Regions from separate parts of the Lactobacillus sp. VURO6/B1 (VP7) genome, predicted to be linked through region 1. Evidence: predicted binding sites of a transcription regulator. Region 1 holds the regulator's gene; the other holds the start of a gene.

What was found. The regulator LexA, encoded in region 1, represses DNA repair genes until DNA is damaged. The targets are predictions, from matches to a motif close to CNAACANNTGTTNG.
Region 2: a site for LexA is predicted at 1,440-1,453, ahead of xerS (tyrosine recombinase XerS). Genes of this name have one in related genera too.

The regions. Positions count from the first base shown of each region.
Region 1 covers NZ_JBVOWJ010000010.1:50,742-54,612, reverse strand. Annotated here, with positions in the region: gene rplS (50S ribosomal protein L19) at 1-295, shown strand, start outside; gene ACZ2M0_RS06765 (nucleoside phosphorylase) at 396-1,160, shown strand; gene ACZ2M0_RS06760 (hypothetical protein) at 1,392-1,685, opposite strand; gene ACZ2M0_RS06755 (MerR family transcriptional regulator) at 1,746-2,120, shown strand; gene lexA (transcriptional repressor LexA) at 2,158-2,781, opposite strand; gene ACZ2M0_RS06745 (DUF896 domain-containing protein) at 2,925-3,173, shown strand; gene ACZ2M0_RS06740 (YneF family protein) at 3,243-3,458, shown strand; gene ACZ2M0_RS06735 (ABC transporter ATP-binding protein) at 3,531-3,871, shown strand, end outside.
Region 2 covers NZ_JBVOWJ010000006.1:17,865-21,735, reverse strand. Annotated here, with positions in the region: gene ACZ2M0_RS04250 (helix-turn-helix domain-containing protein) at 1-137, opposite strand, end outside; gene xerS (tyrosine recombinase XerS) at 1,513-2,601, shown strand; gene ACZ2M0_RS04240 (NUDIX hydrolase) at 2,617-3,252, opposite strand; gene ACZ2M0_RS04235 (DegV family protein) at 3,307-3,871, opposite strand, start outside.

The DNA of each region.
Region 1 (3,871 bases):
TGACTTTCGTGCAGGAGACACAGTTCGTGTTCATGTTCGTGTTGTTGAAGGCTCACATGAACGTATTCAGATGTTTGAAGGCGTTGTTATTAAGCGTAAGGGCACTGGAATTGGTGCCAGCTACACCGTACGTAAAATGGCATCTGGTGTTGGTGTTGAGCGTACTTTTCCAGTAAACGATCCACGTGTTGCCAAGGTTGAAGTATTGCGTCACGGTCGTGTACGTCGTGCTAAACTTTACTACTTACGTGATCGTCACGGTAAATCTGCTAGAATTGCAGAAAAGCGTCGTTAATTCACGCTTAAGTAAAAGAGAATCATTCCGTAAAGGGATGATTCTCTTTTTTGTTTATGTTAAAATCTTCAGCAATATATTTTTATTGAGGAGAAAAATTATGAATGAACCGTTTTTGTTAAATTTTGATTCTGAATCGAGGGCTGTTTTAGAACCGGATCACGAACAAGAAATTAATAACTTTCATTTTCAGCCCAAGCTGCTGTTTGCATTTTTAACTCCCGACGTGATCAGTAGTTTCTTGGCCCGTTATCCTCATAAAAAGCTCGGGTTCTTTGACTGTTTTGAAGGTGAAACCCCAATTTATCAGGTTGACTTAGACGGACAAAAAATTACTTTTTGTCAGGCAAAGATAGGTGCTGCAGCTGCTGTAGAGCTATTAGATTGGTTAATAAGTTACGGTGTTAAACAGATTTTAGCAATAGGATCAGCCGGCTGCTTAGTTGATTTACCAGAAAACTATTTTCTAGTGCCTACAAGAGCTATTAGAGATGAGGGTACATCCTTTCATTATATGAAACCAGGAACATACATTGACTTGAAGTCCGAGTTTCTAACGAAGACAAAAAAGTTACTGAGTCAAGAGGGCTTTAAGGTTGAAGAAGTAACTACCTGGACAACTGATGGTTTCTTTAGGGAAACTGTCAAGAAAGTAAAGCAAGCTAAAGAATTGGGGGCTTCTAGTGTAGAGATGGAATGTGCAGCAATGGCTGCGTGTGCACAATTCAGAGAGGCAGATTTTGCACAAATATTATTTACAGCCGATTCACTTAAAGATATAGAAAATCATGATGACAGAGGCTGGGGTAGGGATGCCCATGAAGCAGCAATTAATTTAGCTGCCAATATCATTAGTAAAATTTAACCAAGTTTGTGAAAAATTACTGTTGTGAAACCAAAGTGAAACAGCGTTATTATTCACAAGTAAATAACATAAAAGCTTTAGTAACAGCATTTTTAAGCATAATTTCAATATAAAGATTGTGAATTGATTTAAAGCATTAGTTGTGGAAAGTCAATTTCTTGCCATTATGACAGTATTTTGAGACGTTACGCTTGACTGCTAACAGGAATTTTGCCAGATGAATATCTAAAATTACTTAAAGCTCAGGCAAATCAAAATAATAGTCAAAATTAGTCTGATAAACCAGTGAGACCAAGTGATTTGTCCGTAAAGAAAAATACCATTTGCTAGAGCGGAAAGTAAAACTGCTACTAGAAATATAGTAGTTAAAAGTGGTTTTTTTAGAAAACTTCCGGCAATAATGCCTAATGCGGACAAGACGTTGATCATGATTAGCCAAATTGGCAAACTAGTAAAAGATGAAAAGCTGGCGCTAATCATGAGAACACCATATATAATAGTTAAAAAGATTGTTAGATATGACATTTTAATACCTCCTGCTAAAATTTAATCATCTGGGGTCGACCCTACGTCAAGGAGATAATTATGTATTTGAAAGAATTTATGCAAAAGGAAAATACTACACGTGATACAGTTAGACATTATATCTACTTAAACTTAATAACTCCTGGTCGTAAGGGAAGAAACTATTGGTTTACTGAAAACGAATGTGATATTTTTGAAGCAGTTAAAGAGTTTCAAGACTTGGGTTTTTCGCTGCAAGAAATAAAAGACATAAAAAAACTACACGATGAGTCGTGTAGTACTGAAAAGCAACGTAAACAAAACTTAAAGTTAATTAAGGATAAAATCGCCGTTATATCTGCAAAAATAAACAAATTAAAAATGCAGAAAAAAGTATTGGCAGAAGTAAAAAAAACTCTGCAGAAAAAAAGCATTATTGAAACTCGCAAAAAATAATTTTTATTTATCCCAATAATGCTATAAAGCTCTTTTGTTAAATAATAGTGTTACGGTATAGTCCAACTACTTTACCTAAAATGTGGACGCTTGACAATATAATCGGTGCCATCGTATCATTTTCAGGCTGCAAACGATAGTGACCTTTTTCCTTGTAAAATCGTTTTACAGTTGCTTCATTTTCATCTGTCATTGCTACTACAATTTCACCGTTAATTGCTGAAGATTGTTTGCGGACGATTACGTTATCTCCGTTGAGGATACCGGCGTTAATCATACTTTCACCATGAACTCTTAGCATAAAGAGGTCTCCGGCATCATTTGCTAAATCAGGAGGTAAGGGAAAGTAATCTTCGATGTCTTCAACAGCCAGAATTGGTTGGCCGGCTGTGACATCGCCGACTACAGGAATTTTTTTCGGCTGAACGCCTATCGCTTTTTTTCCTTCATCGGTTATTTCCAATGCTCTTGGTTTTGTAGCATCCTTTATTAATAATCCCTTATTTTCAAGCCTTGACAAATGGCCATGTACAGTAGAAGTGGAAGATAAATCTACAGCATGGCAAATTTCACGAACAGTGGGAGGAAAACCTCTGTCTTCAACCGTTTCATATATATAGCGTAAAATTTGTAATTGCTTAGTGTTTTGTTTTGTAGTCATAGTTATCTCCAGTATTTTAAACGTTTTCTTATATATTTAATTTTAGCAAAATAAATCGTATACTACAAACAAACGTTCTGAAAATTTAAAACTTTTTTTCCTGCTGATAATAATGTAGACTTTTTTAATGAGAGGTGCTTAAAATGAATGAAGATCTTGAGAAAAAAATGATAAATCGAATAAATGAACTTTATCATAAAAAGGAATCTGTTGGACTAACAGAAGCCGAGGAAAAGGAACGAAAAAAGTTACATCGGGAATTTATTAAAAACTTTAGAGCAGGCTTTAAACAAGACGTTGAAAATTTGGTCATAATTGATAAAAATGGCAATGAAATTACATCTGAGAAAGCCAAGAAAGCTCAAAGAGAAAAAGGTTTAAGAAAAGATTAACTTTGATCTTTAATTTTACTGTATTTTTAGGTAAGATATACCTATTGGACAAATTGAGGTGATTATTTTATGAACTTAGGATTAGCGATTTTTCTAATAGTTATAGCACTGTTGTTAGGCCTAGTGGGTGGTTTTTACGGTGCCAGAGCATATATGAAAAAATATTTTAAGGATAATCCGCCAATCAGTGAAGATATGATTGTTGCCATGATGTCTCAAATGGGCCAAAAACCTTCAGCCAAGAAGGTAAACCAAGTGATGAACATGATGAAGCACCAAAAGTAAAAACTTACTAGATTGAAATAGTGTGGCGGAGAACGATATCTCCGCTTTTTTACTGAATTTTTTAGGTGAATAATGGGTATATTTTTTAAATTAGGCTGGTTTTTTAAAAAAGAGAAAAAGCGTTACCTCATAGGTATTACATTTTTAGCATTAACTTCAGTTGTGAACTTGGTGCCACCAAGGATTTTAGGCCTAATGGCTGATCAATTAGATAAAGGACATATTAGTTGGCAGGAATACGGTCTACTGATTTTGGCTATCATTTTAGCGGCCTTATTACTCTATGGCTTTCGCTATTTTTGGCGTAGTCAGATTTGGGGTGGAGCAGCTGAACTGGAACTGCAATTAAGATCAAAATTATTTCGTCATTTCATGGCTATGGATCGCACTTTTTATCAACGTCACAGAACTGG
Region 2 (3,871 bases), on a different contig from region 1:
CTAATATTTTGATTTTTTGTACGTTCTAAGCGAGAAATAAAGTTAACCGATAAATCACTTAATTCAGCGAGATCTTCCTGGGTCAACTTTTGTTCACGCCGCCTGCGACATATTTCTTTTCCTAAATTTATACTCATGGAATAAATTCAACCCTTTCAAAAAAATAATTCCATATTCTATAATAACAGATTAATTATAGAAATAAACAGTAAAACAAAAATAATAATGAATAAAACACTTGCTATTGGCAAAATTATACTCAAACTAAATGTTTTAAACTATACCCCACATAGTATTGTAAGCTATTTTTTGGAAAAATAAAATAAAAAGGCTCCAAATAATTAAACTTAAAGTGAAAAAGGAAAGAGTGGCAAATATTATATCAAAGCGTGCATTCGCTTGCTGGAGTGGAAGGGAGAAAAGCGCTTAAGTAAAAAAATTAAAATCTAGATTTTTTATATATTTATCTATGATAGAAAGCGCTTTTATTTATATTTTTACACTTGTAACGTAGAAACTTTAAATAAATCAACTAATATGGATAAGAAAAGGACCGGGTAATCATATTAATTTTTAAAGTTATAAGTAATCAGTATTATTTTGTATAAAAATGAAATTATAGATTTTCGCAGAATGTCAACTTTTGTTTGTCATGATAAACTTTTTAAGAAATTTGAGATGGGATAATTGTGCGTATGAACTACTGATCCAGCTATATAAACAGAGCTGATAAACTAAGAAATAGTGATAAAAGGTGGTTGTAACTTAGCATTATCCAACTTCGTATAATATATATTATGTAAAGTAAAATAAAAATTTGAAAGATAGTCCATCAGAATGAGTCAGGATTCAATTACACAAAACAATTTTGCTTTTAGCTTTTAGATTGCCTCTGGTCACTTGAGAGCTCATTAAAATTAAAATTAATGTATAATTGATCATTTAGCTGCCTGTGAGCTTCCCAAGAATTATTAATCAATTTAATTTTTAATTCGTATTTTTATTAATAAGTAGTTTGAGGTCAATCGATTTTAGTACTTTTAAAAGTAATATCGTTGGTTGATTTTATCTTAAAAGTAGATATAAAAAGCTTGGAACAATATTGCTCAAAATTAAGTATAAAAAGTCTGCTCACATAATTTTTTTCAACTTCTAAACATGCTAACTGTTAAATAATTTTATAGTTGCTTTCATTAAAACTATAATTTTAATGAACGATAATTAAATGATAATCGAGCTCAAAAATTTTGCATTCATTGATATTGATTTTTAGCAAAACTAAATTTGATCTCTTAGATAAGTTTTTATCATTAAAGCAGAAATTTCTACTTAAAACTATTTTGAAACTTTATTTTAAAAATACCCAATTGGCATTTTATTTCATTAGATCTAGTTAACACCTTTCTCCCTCCTCTATCCCATAATAAATATATACGACACAAACATACATTCTAGTTTTGTTTTATAATAAAGCATGTAATTTATTAAATTAAGCTAGGAGAAATTTATTACGTGGAAACAAAGAAATATTTAGATCTAATTGATGAAGAATTAAAAAAAATGCCGGATTTTGTTAAAGAATACAATTTTGGCACAAGTCACTCTTTAGCTACATCCTATCAGTATCTAACAGAAATCAGAAGATTTTTTGACTGGCTGCGGCATGAAGGCATTTCAAAAGCTAAAAATAACAAAAATATTGAAACACAAACTTTAGCTCAACTACAACGCAATGACATCATGCTTTACATTAATTATTTAGGTCACACCAAGAATAAGCAAGGCAACTTGAATTCACCTACTACAATAAATCGGTCTATTAATGCCTTGAGGTCTCTTTTTAAGTTTTTAACCATTACTGCAGATAATATTAATGGCAAGCCATACTTTGAACGCAATGTCATGCTCAAAATTGATTCTCTGAATAACACAAAAACTTTAAACTATCGGGCTCATGTTCTTGAATCACACATGTACACAGGAAAATTAAAATACCAGTTTTTGGATTTTATTGCAAATAATTATGAATTTAAATGCAATAAGCATGCTTTACCAGGATTTAAAGCAAATAAAGAGCGCGACATGGCAATTATTGCTTTAATTTTAGGAACTGGAATCAGAGTTTCTGAGTGCGCAGGAATTGATTTGCCAGACATTAATTTTAAAAAGGCTACATTGGACGTAACCCGCAAAGGTGGCCAGCGAGACAGCGTACCAATTGCTGAATGGACGTTGGTTTATATTAGAGAGTATAAGAAAATAAGAAAACAACGCTATTTGGCTGTCAAAAACGATTCAGCATTTTTCTTGACTCGCTGGCATAATAAAACACGTCGGATTACCACAAGTGCTATCGAGAAAATGGTCAATAAATATTCAGCTGCTTTTGGTCACCCGCTCACTCCCCATAAATTACGTCACACAGTGGCCTCTGAACTATATGGTGTAACCAAAGACCAAGTGCTAGTAGCTCAGCAACTGGGCCAAAAAGGAACCTCAGCAACCGATTTATATACTCATGTTGATCAAAAAAAGCAACGTGCTGCATTAAATGAGATTTCAGAGGCAGATAAAAAGAATAGTGATCACAAACAGGCTTGATACAGAGCCTGTTTTTTATTCAAATTTTGTTTGCCAATTAGGACTTTGATTCGCTTCAAAACACATTTTTATCTCTGCTAAAGAATTTCGTGGCAATGATAAAGGTGGTAAATTATCAAGTTCGAAAAAGGAACACTTATCAGTCTCAGTATTTTTTGAAAATTTTCCACCTAGATCTTTACATAAAAAAATGATATTGCAGACATTAATAGCTCGTTTAATTCGCTCTTTATCATAAATATTAGTTGAATGGTTGTTTACTGCAATAATATGATCAACTTCAATTTTATGACCAGATTCCTCTTCTGCTTCCTTTATACAATTTTCTTTAACTGTTATATTAGGTTCACACCAACCTCCAGGCATTGACCATAAATTATCTGTAGTTTCTTTAACCAGTAAGATTTTTTGTTTATTGAAAATTGCAGCTCTGGTAGAAACTTTAGGCGTCTGGTATCCATCATCATTACTAAATAAGCCTTTAACAATATTTATTGGCTGACCAGTTTTAGCTGCCATCATTTCAGTGGCAATCTTTCTTACTTGTTCGTAACGCTCCCTGTCAAAACGATCGTGACCATATTCTAGGCCGTCTTGAGCAATGCTCTGCAATTCTACAGCCCATTTGGTTATCTGATCCATTTGCTTTATCATATATATCCTCCCACTTCTGTAACAAAAAAGCAGCCTTGCGAAAGGTTGCTCTTATTTAGTCAAATCTATTTTATCTATGTCAATCATCCAACCAATTGCAAAAGACTTTTCTCCTAGATGCGTGGCAATAACAGGACTAAATTTTGTGATAGAAATATTTTGTTCCGGAAATTGTTCAGTTAAAAATGCTTTAGCTTCATCTACTTGACTGCTGTCATTGGAATCAATAATAAAAAGTTTTATTTTATCTTTATAAGGTAATTGTTCAATTTTCTTTACTGTTAATTTCTTAATTTTGATAAAAGCTCGTTTCATAGAACGAATTTTGTCAAAAGCTACTATATTGCCGTCTTTGAAAGTAAGCAGCGGCTTGATATTTAGCATAGATCCGATAAAAGCACTGGCATTGCTTAAGCGGCCTCCTCGACTTAAATTGTTTAAATCATTAACTACGAATATTTCATCAATAGTTGAACGAATTTTTTCAAGTCGAGCTAAAATTGTATCCAGATCAAGACCATTTTTTATCATTTTAGCTGCTGCCAAAACCAAATTACCTTGTAAGCGAACAGTCATTCTTGTGTCAATAGCATGTAAATTATATTTCGGATGATTT